2 regions of the Priestia sp. LL-8 genome follow, and region 2 is predicted to be linked to the other one. Evidence: predicted binding sites of a transcription regulator. Region 2 holds the regulator's gene; the other holds the start of a gene.
What was found. The regulator LexA, encoded in region 2, represses DNA repair genes until DNA is damaged. The targets are predictions, from matches to a motif close to CGAACATATGTTCG.
Positions count from the first base shown of each region.

Region 1 (11,846 bases), 970 kb from region 2:
GTCGATGCCGTAATGTGTACATACGGCTTCAAGCAGCTGCGGATAGTATTGAGAACTTGTTGGCTCCCAAGGTGCAATTGCGTGCTGATGAAGCGTTAAGTCATAGTTAGGAATAACTAAATCTTTATCCACTTCCAATTTCGTTCCTAACCCATCACACGTTGGACACGCCCCGTACGGACTATTAAACGAAAACATGCGGGGCTCAAGTTCTCCAATGGAGAAACCACATTTTGGACAAGCATGATGCTCGCTAAAAAGCAGTTCTTCTTCACCTATCACGTCAATAATTACTTTCCCTTCTCCAAGGCGAAGAGCTGATTCCAAAGAGTCCGACAAACGAGCGGCTACACCTTCTTTTACAACAACGCGATCAATCACTACTTCAATAGAGTGCTTTTTGTTTTTTTCCAGTTCAATTTCTTCTGTTATTTCACGCATTTCTCCGTCTACTCGAATGCGAACGTACCCTTCCTTTTTAATATCTTCTAATACTTTTACGTGGGTGCCTTTTCGGCCAGATACCACAGGGGCCAGTACTTGAAGTTTTGTGCGTTCAGGGTACTCTAAAATTCTATCTACCATTTGCTCAATCGTTTGAGACGTAATTTCAATTCCATGATTAGGACAAATCGGCTTTCCTACCCGAGCAAACAAAAGGCGCAAATAGTCATAGATTTCCGTCACAGTTCCGACGGTTGAACGAGGGTTTCGGCTCGTTGTTTTTTGATCGATTGAAATAGCAGGCGACAATCCTTCAATCGAATCTACATCCGGCTTATCCATTTGACCTAAAAACTGTCTTGCATATGCCGAAAGCGATTCAACATAACGTCTTTGTCCTTCTGCATAGATTGTATCGAAAGCTAAAGAAGATTTACCAGAACCTGATAACCCTGTTAACACCACTAATTTTTCCCGCGGGATTTCAATATCGATATTTTTCAAATTGTGGGCTCGTGCACCTTTTACCACGATTTTTTCCATCGCCATGTTTTATCACCCTTCCGCTTTTAATTCTAGAATCAAGTCACGAAGCTCAGCTGCGCGCTCAAAGTTAAGCGCTTTGGCTGCTTCTTTCATTTCTTGTTCCATTTCTTCTATGAGCTTTGCTTTTTCTTTTTTGTTGAGCTTATCAAATGCCGGTGCTTCTTCATACGTTTCTGTATCTTCTGCCACTACTGTTGCACGAATTGAGCCTCGAACTTCTTTTTGAATCGTTGTCGGCGTAATGCCGTGCTCTTCATTGTAAGCTTCTTGAATACTTCTACGACGCTTGGTCTCATTGATTGCAATGTCCATGGAGTTTGTGATGCGATCTGCATACATAATGACATGTCCATTAGCATTTCGCGCAGCACGTCCGATGGTTTGAATAAGCGATCGTTCTGAACGCAAGAACCCTTCTTTATCAGCATCTAATATAGTTACTAACGAAACTTCCGGAATATCTAAACCTTCACGAAGTAAGTTAATTCCTACAAGCACATCATATTTTCCAAGCCGCAGCTCTCGGATAATTTCAATACGCTCGAGCGTCTTCACCTCAGAGTGAAGATATTGAACTTTAATGCCAATTTCTTTTAAGTAGTTCGTTAAATCCTCAGACATTTTCTTTGTTAACGTCGTAACGAGTACTCGTTCATTTCGCTTAATCCGGTCGTGAATTTCTCCAATTAAATCATCAATCTGCCCTTCAATTGGTCGAACTTCAATATTTGGATCCAATAATCCCGTTGGACGGATAATTTGTTCAATCACATCAGGTGCCTTCTCAAGTTCGTAAGGACCTGGTGTTGCAGAAACATGAACAATTTGGTTAATATGCTGTTCAAATTCATCAAATTTAAGCGGGCGGTTATCTAATGCGGACGGCAGGCGGAAACCATGGTCTACTAACACTTGTTTACGCGCTTGGTCTCCATTATACATTCCTCTAACTTGAGGAATTGTAACGTGTGATTCATCCACAACAAGAAGGAAATCTTCCGGGAAGAAGTCCAGCAGTGTATAAGGTGTAGAACCAGCTGGACGAAGCGTTAAATGGCGAGAGTAGTTCTCGATTCCCGAACAAAAGCCCATTTCTCTCATCATTTCTAGGTCGTAGCGCGTGCGCTGCTCCAAGCGCTGCGCTTCTAAAAGCTTTCCTGCTTCTTTTAGCTTCTCTAGCTGTTCTTCTAATTCTTTTTCAATGTTTTGAATAGCAACACGCATTTTTTCTTCTCTCGTGACAAAGTGAGATGCCGGGAAGATAGCTACATGTTCACGATCTCCAATAATTTCTCCTGTTAGAGCGTCAACTTCTCGAATGCGGTCAATTTCATCCCCGAAAAACTCGACGCGAATACAGTGTTCATCTCGAGATACAGGAAAAATCTCCACAACATCGCCGCGAACGCGAAACGTTCCGCGCTTAAAGTCAATATCATTCCTTTCGTACTGTACATCCACTAGCGTACGAAGCAGCTGATTGCGCTCTTTTTCCATCCCTACTCGAAGAGATACGACCATTTCTTTGTATTCTTCCGGAGATCCTAATCCATAAATACAGGACACGCTGGCAATAATAATGACATCTTTTCGTTCAAAAAGAGCAGAAGTTGCCGAGTGACGAAGTTTATCAATTTCATCATTAATGCTTGCATCTTTTTCAATAAATGTATCTGTTTGAGGTACATAAGCTTCAGGCTGATAGTAATCGTAGTAACTGACAAAGTATTCAACTGCGTTATTAGGGAAAAACTCTTTAAACTCACTGTACAATTGACCAGCAAGCGTTTTATTATGAGCCATAATTAATGTCGGCTTATTTATTTCCTTAATAACATTAGACATGGTGAAGGTTTTTCCCGTTCCTGTAGCACCTAATAAAACTTGATGCTGCTTACCTTCTTTAATTCCTTTCACAATCTTTTCAATTGCCTTTGGCTGATCACCTTGCGGTTGATATGAGGATACTAATTCAAACTGATCTTTCAAATGAAGGCCTCCGTTTCCATTTTCTTGTTTTATCTATTTTTTATTACGATATGTAAAAACCGAAAATACGAACTGATATTCGTATTTTATCACTTTATAATCATAAATGAAACTAATGAGTATTAATCTTATATAGTGTTTGTTTGTTTTTATTTTTTACCCTGTTACTTTATTACCCACTAAATTCTTATACTACCCTTTTCGAAGGGAATACAACTCTTTGGATGAAAGCAATAAAAGAAAGCAAGCTGCGTTATTGTTTGAAAAAGATAGGCTTTTGCGCCAATTTCTAAATTATGATACAGTATAAAAAATATGTACTGAGAGGGGTTTAGTATGGCAAGCGTTGATCAAGTTCTTATAAATAACTCCTTTACAACAGTTGAAGAATCAACTTCTTTAGCTAAAGTGAAATCTGAACTTTCAAACTATGACTTCGTCGTAGTCACAGCAAGTACCTTTTATGTAATACAAAAAGATGAACGATACCTGTTAACAGGTCATGACGAGGCATCGTCCATAAAAAAAGTAATAGCGGATACAAATTGGCCTTCATCTTCTACTTCTACGTTAGCCAATTTACAAGCCAACACAAACTGGAACAGACCAGTCCTCATTCAAGCAGAAAACCAAGAAACCACAATAGGACTTGTAACACCTTCACAGTGGATTACACATTTGCATAGCCAAAATGAGATATTAGCTTCCTATTTTGATACATTGGCAGAAACCATTAATGATGCAGTGACAGCGGTCGATAATGAAGGAAATGTAATCTTGTGGAATACTGCTGCGGAACATACGTATAAGATTCAGAGAGATGATATTTTGGGTAGAAAAATCGGAGAGCATTTCAAAGATGAATCCATCATTCTACATACGATTCTAAATGAAGGGCGCCCTGTACGCGGAACGTATCATCGTCCTAATGAACAAACTCACGTGCTCATCAATGCATCTCCTATTATAAGAAACAATCGGGTCATAGGTGGAGTCGCAACTGAACATGACATTACCAATATTGTAAGATTAAATGAAGAAATTGATGTGTCTCTTCTCATTCCAAAAGATAATCCATTTTCTTCTTTCGCGGGTATCAGTCCTGAAATTAAGCAAGCCGTTGACATTGCCAAAAAAGTGGCATCTACAGATATGCCTATTTTATTAACAGGAGAACCTGGTTCTGGGAAAGAAATGCTGGCTCAGGCCATCCACTACGGGGGATCCAAACATAAAGAACCTTTTTTATCTTTAAATTGCGCCACTATTCCATCTGGGCTTCTGGAAATTGAGCTCTTTGGTCATCAAAAAGATGTCTTTTCAGAAGATCCAACGACCATTGCGGGAAAACTAGAGCAGGCTCATAACGGGACGTTATTTATTGAAGAGATTGATAAAATGCCTCTTGAAATTCAAGTTAAGTTTCTCCGTTACTTGGAAGAACAATCCTTTTATCACGTTGGAGGCACCGAAGAAATTCAAGTCCAAACCCGAATTGTAGCCTCTACCACGACGCCTTTGGAAGAGTTGCTAAAAGCCGGTGAATTCCATGAAAATCTTTACTATTTGCTGACCGTCATTAATATTATCATTCCGCCGCTTCGAGACCATAAAGAAGACATTGAAGCATTAACTCAGCAATTTGTACAGGAATTTAGTAAAAAGTATAAAAAGAAGGCTCCTTTCATCAGCTCTGAAGTTCTAGAAGCCTTTATGCAATACGATTGGCCAGGCAATATTCGCGAGCTAAGAAATACGATTGAACGAATGATTTTTCTAAGTGATCAGTCGTTGATTACCCTTACGCACCTTCCTGACAATCTGAAGGATGCAAGTTCTTTCACAGAAGTTCAAAAAGAAGAAGATTCTCTTCAAGAAGCTAGGCTAATAGAAGAAACTCTTCAAAAAACCTATGGAAACAAAAGTGCTGCAGCAGATCTGCTTGGCATTTCACGCGGCACCCTTTACAATAAAATCAAAGAATATGGACTAAACTAATGAAAAAATTCGACACGAAGCTAAGGTGCTTGTGTCGAATTTTTTATGTTTCTTGGACTGAACTTATTTGGAGAAATTTTTTAACACGAACCATACATTGGCGGGACGTTCGGCTAGGCGTCTCATAAAATACCCAAACCAGTCAATGCCGTAAGGGACATATACTCTTACTTTATATCCTTCTCTTACTAGACGATCCTGCAGTTCTACACAGATTCCATAAAGCATTTGGAACTCAAATTGGTCATTTAAAATACCATTTTCTCTTACTAATCGTTTTGTGTACTGAATCATTTCTTCATCATGACTTGCTACAGCTGTATAGTGTCCATTTAGCAAATGCATTTTAATTATTTTTTTATAGTTTTCATCTACGTCTTTCTTTTCGGGAAATGATACTTCTGGTGATTCTTTATAAGCTCCTTTTACCAGACGTAAATTGGCTTGATATTGCTGTAAGTCATTCATATCTTGTTCTGTACGATAAAGATACGCTTGAATCACAATTCCAACATTATCGAATTCTTTGCGTAATTCTTTATACATATCAAGGGAGATTTGGCAGTGCAAGTAGTCTTCCATATCAATTCGAACAAAAATATCATTCACCCTGGCCGTGTGTAGGATTCTGCGCATGTTTTCCATACAAAGCTCTTTGCTAATATCCAACCCTAAAGAAGTCATCTTTAACGATAAATTTGATTGAACGCCTGATTCTGCAATGGCTTCTAATGTCTGAATACACATGGCCGTAGATAACCTAGCTTCCTCTTCTGTAAAAACAAACTCTCCTAAATGATCGAGTGTAACAACTTTCCCACTATTGTTAAGCTCCTTGGATGTTTGAATTGCTGATTCAATTGAATCTCCAGCAACAAAACGAGCTGCCCCCATCCGCAATCCATACTTTTTAGCTAATTTATTCATTGAATGATTTTTGCCAAGCGACTGAAACATCGTTCTCATTAACACTTCCATCGATACTAAACCTCCCTTTGTTTAAAAAATCAAAATAAATATAATTTTCAGATTAATATCTTTATTTTTCTATGCCCCAACTACATATTTGTACACGTAGTTAAAATAATTTACACAAAATTGTTTAAGTTAATTTAGTTGAATACATATTTGTATGATTAATTTAATTATACTCATTTATCGATGGAACTGTAACAACAATGTTATGAGTTCTAACTCGTTTTTGGACATAAAAAAGCTCTCCACATTTCGTAGAGAGCTTTTGCGTACGTTTTGATAATAAGACGATTCACTTATCATCAAAATAACAATCTTTATTTCCCAGCTGCTAGCATGCCTTTTGCATATAGAAAACCGATGGCTGCGGAAAGTAAATCTATTAAAATAATAAGCGGATAATCTGCGTACCCTTTATATACAGAAACAGCTATCAATAAAAGCGTCAGTGCTGTTGCAACATATAAGTTATATGTTACTCTAGCAAATAGAACAAGCAATATGGCGGGTAGAAAAACTGCGGCAATCGTTTTGACTTCCACAAACATTTCTCCTTTTTATCCGTCTTTTAACCAGCTTGCGAGTCACGTTTTGTATAATTGTGTACAAACAAAATGCCTAGTTCATGGTGTTCATTGTCATACAATGCTCGCTGAGTAAAGCGAACTTCTCCATTTTCGTCAATAACTTCTAGCTTACAAAAAGCACGGTTATTAACTTGTAATGCTTCATAAAATTTATGGACTTCAGATATAGCGATTCCATTTACCTTAATAATCACTTCTCCTACTTTCAAACCCATTTTCTCTGCCGGAGAATGAGGGATGATTCCTAATACAATCAAACCTTGTGTACGCTTAGTAAATAGTGCGGGCGCTTTTTCGTCGCTTCGACGCTGCTGCAAACGAATCCACTCTCTTCCTATGATCGCTAGAATAACAACAGCTACAGCGGCAGGAGGATAAAAAATAGCAGCAATCGTAATGATCGTTAATCCCACGCCTAATGCTAATACACGCTTACCGGTAAATTCAATAGATTTAAACGGAACCATACTTTGAATTCGCTGATAAAAACCGATAGCAAAAGGAACAAAAAACAGGCTAAATGATGTTCCTTCAATAGATAACACAGGCCACCATGGAAACACAGACGTAATGGCGCTGCCTGGAATTAAGACAAAAAGCGGAACAACCCATAATTTTTGAGAGTAATGAGCCCCAATTTCCTGCCCTCTTTTACTTTTCACAATGGCTGGAGACGTACCTTTTGCCCCAAATTTCCAAATTAAATATCCTTCTGCTAATACAAGCAGCGACATTAAAATAGTAAGAGAAGGTAAATCTGCGTTATGAGCTTGCACAGACCACGTTTGAATAACTCCTTCACCGAAACCAGCTGCAGGAATAAGCAAGGTCACAAGCACAGCCAGTCCTACCGTATAAGAAGGAGAAAGCCATTTAAACGTCCAAGGACCGCTTATGATAAAAGTTAAAACAGCTACAAGTACAATCGTTCCTATAGATACATAGACACCTAGCAACACGGTAACAACGGATAAAATCAACCCAATAATGATACCTGGAAAAAATAAATATTTTGCTTCTAAAATAAAATCAAACACGCGAACATGAAAATTTTGACGCTCTCTCTTGACGCGAGAAAGACCTACAAAAAACGAGACGAGCAGAAATAAATAAGTTAACGGGTGTAAAAACAAACGCCCGATACCTTTTAATAGCTCTAATGCAAAATCCATTTTTTCACCACCTGTATTTTTCACATTTTTATTACAACATTTACGATTGATTGTTATGTATCATAGGCTTCTTTATTTTATCAAAATGCATCACTAACCGACAATGTTGTTTTTACTAAAAAAGTTCCGCGCTTTGGAAAAGCACGGAACTTTTTCTACTTCTTATTGACTAGCTAGCTTTAAAGCCGTTTGAAGCTGACGATCTTCATCTTTTGATTTAATTTTTTCTAGAAGTTTTGTTTGTAAAAGCGCTGCTGTATCTTCATCAATTTCACCTGTAGCTTTTTGCTTATTGGCTTTTTGGAATGCTGTTACAGCTGTTTCTGTCTCTTTACTAAAATATCCGTCTGTACGTCCAGGTTCAAAACCAAGGCCTTTTAGCATCACTTGAGCATTCTTCACCTGGTCACCTGTCATATCACGTGTTAATGGCTTTTTATCAACTTGAATTGGATTTGCATAATAATAATCCGGCTGCTTGACTTCTACTGTCGGTTTTATACCTTTTTCGTTAATCCAGTTTCCATCAGGCGTTAGCCATTTATAGAACGTTAATTTTAAATTACTGCCGTCTTCCATTGGAACAGCTTGTTGAACCGTTCCTTTTCCATAGGATTTTTCACCGACTAGCTTGTATCCTCCTGCTTCTTTTAATGCCCCGGCAAGAATTTCAGAAGCGGATGCACTTCCTCCATCAATCAAGGCCACAATTGGATAATCCTTTTGCTTTTTCATTGAAGAAACCACTTTTTGACGTTCACCGTTACGATCTTCAATTTGGATATATGGCTTTTTATTCGTTACTAATTTATCGAGCATTTTTTCAACGCTCGTTAAATAGCCACCAGGATTTCCACGAACGTCTAGAACTAAGCCATCAATATTTTTATTTTCAAGTTTTTTCAACTGTTTCGTAAATTCGTCTCCCGTTGACTCAGAGAATGACGTAATTTCCATGTAACCAATTTTTTTATTGTTTACATTTTTAACAGAAGAATAGACGGTTTCAATTGGAATCTCATCTCTTACAACTTTTACTTTCATCGTTTCTTTCACGCCTGGTCTTTGAACATCTAATGTCACGGTAGAGCCTTTTTTACCGCGAATTTTTAATACCGCTTCATTCAATTCAAGACCCGCGATACTTTTACCATCGATCTTTAAAATCTGATCATTTGGTTTTAATCCTGCTTTTTCCGCAGGAGATTGTTTAAACGGAGCTACGATTGTTACTTTTCCATCTACCATGCTTACTTCAGCACCAATCCCCTCAAACGATGAATCAAGAGACTGCGTGAATTGCTGTGCCGTTTTCTTATCCATGTAAGATGAGTGAGGGTCTCCTAAGGTTTGTACCATTCCTTGGATTGCGCCATCTAATAATTTTTTGTCATCTACATCTTTGTAATATTTTGAAGATATCAGTTCGTAAGCCTGCTTGATTTTGTCTAGCTCTTCCTTTTCCACTTTACTATCATTTGAAGAAGTTGTAAGGGGGGTACTGACCGTTCCAGCATTTGCATACTGAATGCCAAAATATGTACCTGCTGCTCCAACAACTAAGGAGAGTGCCATTAATAGTGCAACGATTTTCCGATTCAAGTTCTTTCATCCTCCTCAACCTTAAGCCATCTCTTCTTATTATAATAGATACAACCAAAACTATGTAATAAAAAGGATGCATGTGTTATTTGTAGCAAAAGGCACCACACAAATCAAGTGCGATGCCTTTTTGTTAAACTATATGTTGAGCTTGTACCACGTATGCTAGGAACTTAAAATTTAATATAACGTTCAGGGTTTACAGCGGAGCTTTTGCCTTTCCAATCGCCCTTATGCAATTCAAAATGCAGGTGAGCACCAAACGAACGCCCTGTGTTACCTATATAACCTAATTGTTGACCTTTATTGATAGATTGACCACTTGAGACGCTGTAGCTCTCTAAGTGAGCATAAACTGTAACCCACGTCTGGCCTTCGACATTGTGACGAATAAATACGGCATTACCAAAAGAAGAAGAATGATATGCTCTAATTACTTTTCCGCTTGCTGCGGCTACAACTGGCACACTTTCTCCTCGCTTTCCAATATCAATACCGTAATGTCCTCTTCCAAACGTTTCTCGATATCCAAAATGAGACGTTACCGGTCCCTTTGCCGGCCTCATAAACGACCCGCTTGTAACAGGGGGTGCCTCCTCTGTTCCCCCCGCTTTTTCAATTTCTTGCTGTTGAGCTTGCGCTGCATTTTTTTGATCAGCTAGAATAGAAGCTTGCTCTTCTAATCCAACGGCTTCTTCATTAAATTCTTTTTCCTGATCTTTGAGTGTTTGCATGAGCTCATTCTTTTCGTCTACTTGCTTTTGCAGCTGCGAGCGAAGGTTTTTAAGCTCTTCAAGCGCTTGATTTACTTCCGTTAGCTTGTTTTGCACTTTTGTTTCTTTCTCTTCTTTTGCCTTTTTATCGGCTTCATGCTGCATTAACAAATCGCGGTCAGCCCCTACAATTGTCGAAACCGCACTCACTCTGCTAATAAAGTCTCCGAAGCTTTCAGAGCCTAGCAGTACATCTATGTAATCCACAGACCCGCCGTTTTCTTGTAAAGCACGAGCACGCTTTTTTAATAGCTCATTTCGTTTTTCAATTCGTTTTTTTACAACGTCAATTTCATTTTTCAGCTTTTCGATGTCTTGCTTTGCTTTTTCTACTTCAGCTTCACGGCTGCGGATGTCTGCATTTGTCTGTCCGACTTCTGAATCCAAACGCGCAATCTCAGCTTCTTCGTTTTTTTGCTGTTCTTGAACTTCTTTTAATTTCTCTTTATTTTGATTAATATTTTGGTTCACATCGTTACTTTTTTTCTCTAAATCACTGAGTTTAGTAGTGCTGGCACTTTCTGCATAAGCAACTTTTTCATTACCTATCCAAGCTGCACTTAGTCCAACTAAAACTGCTGCTGTCATTACTAATGTCTTACGTGTCATTTGTTTCTCCCCATTTGCACATATTTCCCCGTATAAACGGGCATTAGCAAGACCCCCATTAGCACTTTTTTCTATTTTTATCTGTAATTACACAACAACCTCACATCTGATAAACATCAAATGTGAGGTTGTTATAATCTATTATGTTAAAAATCTATTCTTATTTTCGTAAAAATTTACGAATGGATAATGTACTTCCCCACATCCCAATTAGACCGCCGATTACTAGTAATAATAGCGATACTTGAAGCACGAATGGAAAGGCAGGTAAAAGTTCAAAGAATCCATCAAATTTAGGTTGAACTTCATTATACAAAACGCTGTACACGCCGATAATAACAGCAATTGGCACAATAGAACCAAGCACTCCTAAAAACAGACCTTCAATAAAGAACGGCCAGCGAATAAAGGAGTTTGTGGCTCCAACTAAGCGCATAATTTCAATCTCTTCACGGCGAGCTACAATCGTAATTTTAATTGTATTGGAAATTAGGAACATCGCTGTAAATAGAAGCCCTAAAATCAGTACTACTCCGATATTACGAGCTACTTTCAGCACTTTAAATAACTTTTCAACTTGATCTTGGCCGTATTGAACTTTTGCTGCATACGGATATTTCTCAATTTGTTTAGCTACTTTTGCGACATCAGTCGGCTCTTTTGTTTTAACAACAAACACATCATTTAATGGGTTTTGCTGTTCAAATGGTTCAAAAGCTTGTCCTTCATCACCCATACTATTAATTAAATCTTTTAACTCTTTATCTTTAGAAGAAAACGTCACCGTATCAACTTGCTTAATTGCATCTAGCTTTTCTTTCATTGCTTTTCGATCATCTGCTGTCGCTGCAGCATCAACGTGAACGCGAATTTCCACATCATTTTCAATCAATTTAGCAATGTGATTTAAATTCATCATCAACATAAAAAACACGCCTACAAGCAAGAGCGTTACGGTAACCGCACTGGCAGATGCGAATGTCATCCAGCCGTTTCTTCCTAAACTTTTAGATCCTTCACGTAAGTGGCGACCGAATGTTCTAGCCTTCATATCCGTATTCACCTCTTACTTCATCGCGCACAACATTTCCATTTTCAATCGCAATTACGCGCTTTCGAATTGTATTTACAATTTCACGGTTATGCGTTGC
Region 1 covers NZ_JAZAQH010000001.1:4,844,975-4,856,820, forward strand. Annotated here, with positions in the region: gene uvrA (excinuclease ABC subunit UvrA) at 1-993, opposite strand, end outside; gene uvrB (excinuclease ABC subunit UvrB) at 1,000-2,979, opposite strand; gene U9R83_RS25390 (sigma-54 interaction domain-containing protein) at 3,316-4,977, shown strand; gene U9R83_RS25395 (proline dehydrogenase family protein) at 5,041-5,955, opposite strand; gene U9R83_RS25400 (DUF2198 family protein) at 6,270-6,494, opposite strand; gene U9R83_RS25405 (PDZ domain-containing protein) at 6,521-7,711, opposite strand; gene U9R83_RS25410 (S41 family peptidase) at 7,874-9,313, opposite strand; gene U9R83_RS25415 (murein hydrolase activator EnvC family protein) at 9,487-10,695, opposite strand; gene ftsX (permease-like cell division protein FtsX) at 10,856-11,746, opposite strand; gene ftsE (cell division ATP-binding protein FtsE) at 11,736-11,846, opposite strand, start outside.
Region 1: the regulator LexA is predicted to act here: its motif matches at 3,048-3,061, upstream of uvrB (excinuclease ABC subunit UvrB).

Region 2 (11,846 bases):
AATAGGGCCCGTGCAAGGAGTCCAGCCCGCAGCAAAAGCCATGCCTATGAAAGAAGAACCTAAGAGACCAGCCGGCTTATTTGCGAATCTAAGCTTATGTTCTTGCATAAGAATTCGAGGCTTAAAAATCCCTAGTACAACTAGACCAAAGAAAATAATAAGAATAGCGCCAATCTGCCGAATTAAATCCTTATAGTTAAAAAACCACTGACCAATAAAGGACGTTGCAAAACCAATCATAATAAAAATGACAGAAAACCCAAGCAAAAAGAAAGCTGTGTGAATAAAAGCTTTTCGCTGATGTGACTTTGCGCCTTCCTTTAGCTCGCTAACTGATACTCCCGTTATGTACGATAAAAAAGCTGGGTACAAGGGCAAACAGCAAGGTGAAATAAACGATAAAAAACCTGCGCCAAATGCCAAAAACAAATTTAAATCTCCCACATTTCCCACTTCCCTTTTTTGTTCTTTTTGTTCTTTTTCGTTACCATTTTGTAACCAAATTGTCTTATCTCACTTCTTTCAAATAGTACCATTATCTTGTATAATTAGGTAAACGACTTGTTAGAAGGGATACATAGCATTGGCCAAAAAAGATATTCTATTAGCGATTGAAAAGAAACGAGAAGAACTCATCCGCATAGTCCGAGTAAGTGGATTAAACTCTCCACCTGCTATTAAACATAGTCAAGAATTAGATCATTTATTAAACGTTTACAATGAATTCCCTGCTCAAACGACAGAAACAACCTCTCCATGAAGGTTGTTTCTTTTTTTTGCCTTCACTCTATCAATTCTGTATAAGTCTCTTTTACTCCTGTTTCTTTGCTGAAATTCTCCTCTTTTTCACTGTGCTGAAGCTGATACATATTATAGTACAAACCGCCTTTGTTTAGCAGTTCAGTATGAGTGCCTTTTTCAACGATTTTTCCTTTATGCAGTACTAAAATACAGTCGGCGTGTTGAATAGTCGATAAACGATGAGCAATAGCAATGGTTGTGCGGCCTTTTCCCATATCTCTTAACACTTCTTGAATCGCTTCTTCTGTTTCTGTATCAATGTGTGCTGTTGCTTCATCAAGAATAAGGATTTTAGGAGTCCGGATGACCGTTCTTGCAAATGCTAAGAGCTGACGCTGGCCGCTTGATAAAGTGGAACCTCTTTCGACTAGCACTTCATTATACTTATTAGGAAGAGCTTCAATAAATGCGTGAGCTTGCACAAATTCCGCCGCTGCTTTTACTTGTTCATCAGAAAAATGGTCTTCGTGCAGCGTAATATTCCGTTTTACGGTATCTGCAAATAAAAAGGCATCTTGAAGCACCAGCCCTACCTCATCTCGAAGCTGTTTATTTGTAAAAGACGACAGCGGCTTATTATCGATCAAAATGTCTCCTTTTTGCTGTTCATAAAAACGCATTAATAAGTTAATGATGGAGCTTTTCCCGCTTCCAGTATGTCCTACTAAAGCGACTGTTTCTCCTTCGTTTACCGTAAATGATATATCAGACAGCACGTCTCGAACACCGTCATAGGAAAACGTGACGTTTCTGAATTCTACCGTTCCTTTTTGAATCCCCTGCTTTTGTTCTCCTGTCATCACTGGATTTTTTTCTTTTTCATCCATCAAGTCAAATACCCGAGAGGCTGATACCATCGCTTGCTGATACATAGAAAGACGCTGCATCATTTCATTAACAGGCTCAAAAAAACGATCCAAGTAGTTGATAAACGCGTAAAGAACACCAATTTTAACAGGACTGTCAGCTACGGAAATACCAAAATAACTGAGCACAAGAATAACGGCTAAAATGTAAAGAATTTCGACTGCCGGTCTTAGCAGCAAACCATCCAACTTAATATTACGCATCCCCGCTTTGTAATGCTCATCATTGATTTCTTCAAATTCCGAGCGCAGCCGCTTTTCTTGACGAAATAACTGAATAATAGACATGCCTTGCAAAGACTCATGAAGCTTGGCATTTAACTGGCTTAGCTTTTCTCGAAGCTGCCCGTAGTAAATAGCGCTGTAATGCTGATAAAGCTTCATAAGTCCCCAAATGAACGGGAGAAGAACTAAACAATAAAAAGCCAGCTTCACATCTAGCATAAACATGGCTATAAAAATACCGACCAAAAATACCCCATTTTGAATAAAAACCGCGATGACTTCCACAAACATTTCTTTCATGGCTTCCGTGTCATTTGTAATTCGAGATACCAGGCTTCCTGTTGGCGTGTTGTCAAAAAAGCGAAGAGCCAGGCGATGAACATGAGAAAAAACGTCAATTCGAATCTGCTGGATAATTTGAAGCGCAATTTTTTGGAACTGCAGAAGCTGAAAGTATTGAACGACAATTTTTAAAAGCTGTAAAAGCAAATAACTGCTTGCAAGCCACACAAGAGGCTGAAGAGGCAAGTACTTGGGAGTTAAATAATCGTCAATGAAAATTTTAATCAAAATGGGCCCTAATAAATCCGCAGCCGTAGCAATTAATAATAGTGTGAACGCTAAAAAAAATGATTTTTTATGCGGAATTGTATAGCGAAACAGACGTGTATGTACCGAAGAATGCTCAATTTTCATTTTTCGTCTCTCCTTCTTCTACCGCACGTTCAAGCTGCTGTCTATCGTACATATCCTGGTACCAGCCGCGCACGCTAAGCAGCTCCTCATGAGTTCCTCGCTGAATAATTTTCCCTTTATCAAGTACAAGAATCAGGTCTGCATGAGTAACCGAGCTCAGCCGATGCGCTGTGATAATCGTTGTTCGATTTTGACGTTTTTGCTTTAGCGCTTGTAAAATACCCGCTTCCGTTTTTCCATCTACCGCCGATAGCGAATCGTCTAAAATTAAAAGCTCAGGATCTAATAGAAGAGCTCTTGCAATCGAGATACGCTGTTTTTGTCCACCAGATAACGAAACGCCTTTTTCACCTACTATTGTTTGATAGCCATCTGTAAAATCGAGGATGTCTCTATGTACATTGGCAACTTTAGCCGCTTCTTGGATTTCTTGATTGCTTGCTTCTCTTTTTCCAAACGCGATATTAGCAGCGACTGTGGTTGAAAACAAAAAGTGATCTTGAGGAACATATCCAATGCTTTTGTACAATGAATCAAACGCATAGTCTTTAATGTCTTTTCCTCCCCATAAAACAGCTCCGTCACTTACATCAAATTCACGAAGCAGTAGCTTTAAAAGCGTGGTTTTCCCGGCCCCCGTCTTTCCCACAATCCCTAACGTTTGACCTCGAGAAAGTGTAAAATAAATGTCGTTTAACGTATATTCATCTGCTTTACCATACGAAAACCTATGAATAACAGCTTCAATATTTCCTGTTGGCACTTCAACACTAGGATGCGCTGCTTCTTCAATCGAATTTTCTTCTTTTAATAAAGAAAATACCCTTTCATAGGATGCTCTTCCTCGTTCCACAATGTTAAATAGCCAGCCAAACGCGAGCATCGGCCAAATAAGAAGGCCTAAATAAGTTGTAAAGGTAACAAGCTGCCCTAGTGTTAACTCTTCATTAATAACCATCTTGCTGCCAAAAATAAGAGCAAGTAAAAAAGAAAGTGCTACAATAATCGAAATGGTCGGATCAAACAATGCATCTACTCTGGCTACTTTCATGTTCTTTTGGACAACATCTGCAGACTTAATGCGAAATTCTTCGACATCAGCTGCTTCTTCCCCAAACGTCTTAATGACTTTAATTCCGCTAATGCTTTCTTGAACCTTATCATTTAAAGTAGAAAATGCGGCTTGTGCGTGGTGAAACCGCGCATGAAGCAATGTACCATAATAACTTGTTAAAACGGCCATAAGCGGCATAGGAATAAGGCAAATAAGCGTTAATTTCCAGCTGATTGTGAGGGCCATTGTGCATAGAACAAGCCCTCCTGTGACAATGGAATCCACGAGTGTCAAAACGCCCGAACCTGCAGTTTGTTGAATAGCTTGAATATCGTTTGTTGCATGGGCCATCAAATCCCCAATTCGCCGCCGCTGATAAAAGGCCTGATTCATCTTGGTAAAATGAGTGTAGAGGGTATTTCTCAGCTGCTTGGCTAGTTTAACAGATGATCCAAATATCATAATACGCCATATGTATCTTGTGAAATAGGCCACAACAGCAGCTCCTAGCAAAATGCCAACCATCTGCATTAAGCGCTTTCCATTCAGCGTCCCTTCTTTAATACCATCTACCGTTAAACCAATAATTTTAGGCGGGAGAAGTTCTAATGCTGCCACAATAATGAGCAGCGCTATCCCCGTTATGTAAGACTTTTTTTCCTGTTTGAAAAACCACCATAACTCTCGAAAAATTTTCATCGTATCCCCCTAGCCCCACAACCATTTTCTTATCTCTATCATAAAACAAAAGACACCCTTCTGAATAGAGAGTGTCTGTCCAATTAACCATTATTTAATTTGGCCGTTCATTGCTTTCATCATTTGGTTAATTTTTTTCTGCGATGGTTTCATGCCCATTTGCATCATCATCATTTTTAACATTTGTTCATTAATTGGTGGATTTTTCTTCAGATAGCTCATCATATACTTACGAGCAATGAAAAATCCTAGCGCTATCCCAACAATTAATGCTAGAACACCAACTAGAATATACATTCCCATGGTATTACTTCCTCCTTCGTGTTGTCTAACTTACAGTGTACTAGACCATACGCTATTATACAATATTTCCGTTCCAATTTCCTTAAATAATTACACAAATTTTCTTGTTTTCACAGGCCTCAGCCAGCCGTATTCATCCGTTCCATAATTCACTGCTAAAAAACAAGGATCTAGCTTGCGTAATACTTCAAAAAAAGCTGTCTCAGCATCAACATTGCCATCTCCTTCAATTGTTATACAGCGATTCGTTAATTTTATAGATGCTCGACTTTTTTTATGAGGATATTCCAGCACAAACGTCTCTTGATGAGTGAAAAAATGAGGATAATGAGAAAACGCCTGAAGCAATTCTCGTTGAATAAATGAAATGGGCAGTTGGCGAGTAATGTAATGAACTTGTTTTTGTAAGTGCGTTTCCTGCAAGTGACGTTTCATTCTATATTCAATCAGCAGCTGATAAATGAGCTTTTCTCTTCGAAAATAGGATGATGCAACTTCTTCCTCCATTAAATATACTTCATACGTTCTCACGATTCATCCTCCCTTTCGGCTCGTTCTTTTTTGTACCATTATACCGAATGGTGTACGCAATGCTTGTCTATCGATGAAAAAATTCCTTTGTTTTTTTGTCGAAAAAAAAGAGCAGACCACAGGAGTCTGCTCTTTCTTATGAAAAAGAATTATGCATTAAGCAAGCTTTTCACTTTTGCTACTACATTTTCAACTGTAAAACCAAATTCTTTCATGATTGTTTCACCAGGAGCAGATGCACCAAAGTGATTAATACCAAGAACTTGTCCTTCGTCTCCAACATAGCGTTCCCAGCCAAGTGTAGAAGCCATTTCAATACCTAAACGTTTTTTCACTGATTTAGGGATAACACTTTCTTTGTACTCAGCAGATTGCTCTTCAAAACGATCCCATGCAGGCATGCTTACTACAGATACGTCAATGCCTTCTGCAGCTAATGCTTTTTGTGCTTCTACTGCTAGGCTTACTTCAGAGCCTGTTGCAAGTATTAATGCATCCGCTTGGTCTTTACCAGCTTTAGATACAACATATGCACCTTTAGACACGCCTTCGTATGCATTTTCTTTTGTACCTTCAAGCGTTGGCAAGTTTTGACGAGTCAATACAAGCGCCGTTGGGCGGTCAGTTGACTCTAATGCTAAGCGCCATGCAGCAGCTGTTTCATTTGCATCTGCAGGACGAACCACTGAAAGACCTGGCATTGCACGAAGTGATGGCAATTGTTCAATTGGCTCATGTGTTGGGCCGTCTTCTCCAACTGCGATACTGTCATGTGTGAATACATATGTTACAGGAAGCTTCATTAAAGCTGCTAAGCGAATTGCTGGGCGAAGATAATCAGAGAATACAAAGAATGTTCCTCCGAATACTTTTACACCGCCGTGTAGAGCCATACCGTTTAATGCAGCTCCCATTGCAAATTCACGTACACCGAACCAGATATTACGTCCGCTGTAATCAGCTGCAGTGAAGTCTTCTGAACCTTTAATCATTGTTTTATTTGAGCCAGCTAAGTCAGCTGAACCGCCGAAGAATTGAGGTACAGCTTGTGCTACTGCGTTTAATACTTCTCCAGAAGAAGCACGGCTAGCTAAGCTTGAACCCGTTTCGTATGCTGGAAGCGTTTCTTCCCAGCCTTCCGGTAACTTTCCTTCTACTGCTAGTTCAAATTGACGACCTAGTTCAGGATATTTTTCTTTATACTGTGCAAATACATCGTTCCATTCGTTTTCTTTCTTTTGGCCATCTTCAGCAATTGTAGCTTTGAAGTGAGCATACACTTCTTCTGGCACATAGAAATCTTCTTCAAATGTCCATGCATAAGCTTCTTTTGTTAATTTTGTTTCATCGGAACCTAATGGAGAACCGTGCACGCCAGAAGTACCCGCGTGGTTTGGAGAACCAAATCCGATTGTTGTTTTTACTTCAATTAGCGTTGGGCGTGTTAAATCGCCTTTTGCTTCTTCAATTGCGTTTGCAATCGCTGTCAAGTCATTGCCGTCTTCAACGCGGATTACTTGCCATCCGTAAGCTTTGAAACGATCTTCTACGTTCTCAGAGAACGAGCGATCTAAATCTCCGTCTAAAGAAATATCATTTGAATCGTATAAAACAACTAAACGTCCTAATTTTAAGTGTGCCGCTAATGAAGCTGCTTCAGCAGATACACCTTCCATTAAGTCTCCGTCACCACAAATACCATACGTAAAGTGGTCTACAATTTCTAAACCTTCTTTGTTGTATGTTTCAGCTAAATGACGTTCTGCCATTGCTTTACCAACAGCCATTGCAATACCTTGTCCTAGTGGGCCAGTAGTTGCATCAACACCTGCTGTATGACCGAACTCTGGATGACCTGGTGTTTTGCTTCCCCATTGACGGAAGTTTTTAAGGTCTTCAATTGATAAGTCATATCCAGCTAAATGAAGCAAGCTGTATAATAGTGCTGATCCGTGTCCTGCTGATAATACAAAGCGGTCACGGTTAAACCAGTTTGGATTCTTTGGATTGATGTTCATGAATTTTGTCCACAATGTATATGCCATTGGAGCAGCTCCCATCGGCATACCTGGGTGACCTGAATTTGCTTTTTCAATCGCATCGATTGATAAAGTACGAATTGTTGCAATCGAAAGATCTTCAATACGTTGTGTCATACTCTTCATTCCTTTCAAAACTATGTACATATGTTATCATACTAATGATTTGCTTATTTGTACAATACTTGAACCAAAAAATTTTCCACTTTTACAGTTTTTGTACGCCTTATTAAAAATATACAAAAAACTAGAGGGAACACTCCCTCTAGTTTTACTAGAACGTCTTAGTGAAGACGCTTCTTTTTACTCTCTTTTAACTTCTTAGGCGTAACATCTTTACCTTCTTCGTCCACAACTTTAATCGTATGAAGGTGATTTGTCATAGATTGTCGGAAAACTTTTAAATATTCCTGACGTAGCTCTTGCTGTTCTTTCGCTTCAGATTCTGTCAGACCTTCAGCCTTTGCCTTTTTTGAAAGAGCATTAATACGAGCAAGTTTATCTTTTGATAGCATATAAAACCTATCTCCTTATAATCAATAATTAAAATTACCGAACCGTTCCGGCAACATGTAGTCATCTTACTAAATCTCTTTCGTTTTATCAAGAGATTGAGCACTCTCTTGATACTCTTGATAGCGACGATGTACGGTCGCTTTTGAAATATTATAACCAAAACCTTTTAGCGTAACTGAAATTTCAGCAAAGGTTAAGCCGTTATGACGAAGGCGGACAATTTCTTCAATCGGCGCTTCTTTTTTTTCTCTTCCCGAGTTAACTCCCTGGTTTTTTAAATTTTGCTGCGGACGATAACCGTTTTCTACGGCTCTTTTCATTCCTCTTTTAATTTTAGCATTATGTAATTTCCGCTGATGCTCTTCCACTAAACTAATAATATCTAACACCATTGAATCAGATTCTGAAAGCTGAAGCTGACCTTGATGACTAATCGTATAGATGGTAGCATTTTCTTTATGAAAAGCATGAAGCAGCGCAATTCGGGCATTTCCTCTGCCTAATCGTGTTTCGTCTTGAATGAGCAGCACGGATATTTTCTCTTCTTTCATTGTATGAAGAACATCCAAAATACCCTCTCTGTCTACATCATATCCGCTTGCTTTTTCCATCACGACTTTTTTCACCTCTAGATGATGAAGATCAGCAAGCTTTTTTAATTCTTCTTGCTGGCGCTGCAAAGATGTTTCTTGGGTTTTTTTATCCGTACTGACACGGCAATAAATAATGGCGTCCACTTTTATCACGACCTTTTCGGCTTCTAACAATATTCAGGAACGGCCGTTACACACTACTGTTCAATTGCCACTTGATTATGTAACTCTTTTTTTAAAACAGGAATATATAATTTATCTCCAGGAGATAAAGACTGGGCAGTATCTGAGTTTAAATCATTGACGTCTTCAACCCATTTGACAAATTCATTGGTGGTCAAATGATGGTGATTATGATACTTGTTGGACAAGTCCCAAAGCGTATCTCCTTTTGTAATAGTAACCGTTGAATATTTGTCTAAATCTACTTTATCCGCTCCTAAAACCAGCGTCAATACATATGTAAGTGCAGCGATAACTGCAAAAAAAATAGCGTAATGTTTCATAGAATGTAAGAATTGTTGCATATTATGATCCCCCTATCAGAATATATGTTCTTATTTTATTGAGAACATTTGTTTCTGTCAATGGAATTCTTCGAACTTATGTTTGTATATTGACACATCACGTGGTATAATTCACCTAAAGAATAGCTAAAATCGAGGTGAAAAATATGAAGCTATCAAAACGTCAACAAGACATACTAGATTTTATTAAGCACGAAGTAAAATTAAAAGGTTATCCGCCTTCTGTTCGTGAGATTGGGGAAGCAGTAGGATTAGCCTCTAGCTCCACTGTACACGGGCATTTAGCTCGTTTAGAAAGTAAAGGGTTAATTCGAAGAGATCCAACAAAACCAAGAGCAATCGAAGTTCTTCAACTAGATGAAGTAAACATTCCTAAAAGCAATGTCATTAATGTTCCTGTTATCGGTAAAGTAACAGCGGGTCTTCCTATAACAGCCGTTGAAAATGTGGAAGAATATTTCCCTCTTCCAGATAAATTCGTTTCTCCAGATGATCATGTATTCATGCTTGAAATTATGGGAGAAAGTATGATTGAAGCAGGTATTCTAGATGGCGATATGGTAATCGTACGTCAGCAGCAAACGGCTAATAATGGAGATATTGTGGTTGCTATGACCGAAGACAACGAAGCAACGGTAAAACGTTTCTTTAAAGAAGAAAATTTCGTTCGTTTACAGCCTGAAAATTCAACGATGGCGCCTATTATTCTTCGCCACGTAACGATTTTAGGAAAAGTAACTGGTGTATATCGCACGATTCACTAATCAGACACTGTATGTAAAACCAACTAATCATGATGTTAGTTGGTTTTTTTACGTTTGTTTTCTAAAAAAATTGGCATATTATAAATGATACGTTGAATCATTGCAGGCAGGTAGAACAGTTTTTATAAAGCTTGTTTTACCTTTTACTTTCTATCTGCATTTCCTCGAATCTTACAAGGAAATACCATCGACTATAAGAAGGATGTAGTTTATGACTAATACACCTAGGAAAACAGAACCATTTCAAACCATTGTACCTACCAAAGCAATGAACATGTTTCTTTTTCCTTTTTCCTTTGACCGAAAAAATAAAGAGCAGCTTGTTCATGCACTGAAAGCAAATTTGTTCGAGTTTTTTTCCATTCAAAACAAAGATTTAGAAAAAGAATACTACGGAGAACAATATTACGTATCTCATGATAGCCTGGATCAATATTTTCTTCCTTACATTGAATGTATTCTATTCCCTGATTCGTGCGAAAAAGAAGGGTTGCTTCGATTTTCAAAAAAAATAGACCATACCATTACGTTACATACTTCTTCCACCACCGTGTCTAGCAACGTGCTGTCTGTGGATGTTTTTTTATGTCCTTTTGAAATTGGCGTCATGACCATTCGCACTGAAATGAGCCATAACCATTACACCTATGATGACATTTTAGAATTCATGAATCATTTTCGTGTATTAGAACCGAAGCTTGCTGAAGAGCATGGATCCACCATTACCTATGAACATCATCGCTATAGCAAAGTACAAGATTATATTTTTTCACAGCTTGCGCCATTTTTGAACGAACACATCAAGAAAGAAGCCACGCGTGAACAGCACGTTGGGAGCCTTCCTTATTTTATCGATGAACGGATGTTTGTGTTAAGTTATGTAACGGTAAATCAAGAGCAAGAAATTAATTCCACAACTTTATTTCGTACTGGGCAGCTAAATAGCTATACGCCTGACGGGAAAGCGTTTATTTCTGCACACAATCATGAGTATATTAAAACGTATAATACTAAACACGTGTATGAAAGGTGGGCTCCTGAAACTTATTACGTCATCACAGACCATGTGTTTTCATGTATTTCTAAATCGACAGACTCTAAAACGGATCAGCTTTTGATGAATCATCTATTTGGCCAGCATTACTATAATTTATTTTTACATTTTTTCTATAAAATCGTGTTGCTAAAACTATCTTATGAGTATTCTCAGCTCACGTTTCATAAAAATTCAGAGGGCATTGAGCGACTAATCCGCTCTATTACCGTGTTTTCAGGCAAATATTTATTTTTAGAAATTAGCTCTCGCACAGAAGGTCAAGAGTTTTCTGAGCTCTTTAAAAAAATTTTCCACATCAATTCTCTTTATCAAGAAGTCAAAGAAACCCTTGGTACTTTGTATCAAAATCAAGAGAAAATCGCGGCCAAGCGTCACAATTACTTATTATTAATTTTAACGATTTATACCGTTCTTTCCGGTATTTACGGAATGAATTTAGTTATTAGCAAGCTACAGGGAAACATCAATTGGGATAGTATGAAGCAGTTTTCTATCTTTGAATATATCGCTTTAATAGTAGCTCTATCAGGAATATTAATCAGCATTAGCCTAGGAGTGAGCTCACTATGGAACTTATTAAAAGATCGATTTAAAACATAAAAGAAGTTGAGACATAACTAAATGAATTCAACCTAAATACGAACAAGCGAAATACATGAGCTGAACCGCTTATGACGCCGCAGTTCATTTCCATGCAAGACTTCTCTTTCCGCGGGCAGCCGATGAGCCTCCTCGTTGCTTGTGCTCCTGCGGAGTTTCATCCCTTCCGCTTTCTCCGCAGGAGTCTTCGCCTTGCCCTCCAATCAACTGCTGGAAGGAATTAAACAAATGAAACCTATGTTCACCATAAAAAACGAACCACTAATCAAACATGGTGATCAATAGTTCGTTTTTCACTTCGATTAAAATCCTTTTTTCCCAACCTCTTTTATCTATTACTAAATCAATGCCTACTCCGCTGAACCTTTTATCAAACGTTGTGCCGCTGTTGTAATTTCAGAACAATCTAATATTATACTCTACAAGAAAAATATATACAAAATAATAAAATATGGTATCATAGGGTAGGAATTTTGTACCTTATCTATGAAATAATTTGCAGGAGGTAATATGCTTAACTCATTTTTATCCAAAAGCCTGATTCTTTTATGTGTCATGATTCTTACATGGTCTCT
Region 2 covers NZ_JAZAQH010000001.1:3,876,782-3,888,627, forward strand. Annotated here, with positions in the region: gene U9R83_RS20330 (cytochrome c biogenesis CcdA family protein) at 1-444, opposite strand, end outside; gene U9R83_RS20335 (aspartyl-phosphate phosphatase Spo0E family protein) at 584-760, shown strand; gene U9R83_RS20340 (ABC transporter ATP-binding protein) at 783-2,588, opposite strand; gene U9R83_RS20345 (ABC transporter transmembrane domain-containing protein) at 2,578-4,341, opposite strand; gene U9R83_RS20350 (YneF family protein) at 4,432-4,644, opposite strand; gene sirA (sporulation inhibitor of replication protein SirA) at 4,735-5,175, opposite strand; gene tkt (transketolase) at 5,325-7,331, opposite strand; gene U9R83_RS20365 (DUF896 domain-containing protein) at 7,499-7,729, opposite strand; gene U9R83_RS20370 (YneB family resolvase-like protein) at 7,799-8,467, opposite strand; gene yneA (cell division suppressor protein YneA) at 8,521-8,850, opposite strand; gene lexA (transcriptional repressor LexA) at 8,997-9,614, shown strand; gene U9R83_RS20385 (hypothetical protein) at 9,826-11,271, shown strand; gene U9R83_RS20390 (ArnT family glycosyltransferase) at 11,782-11,846, shown strand, end outside.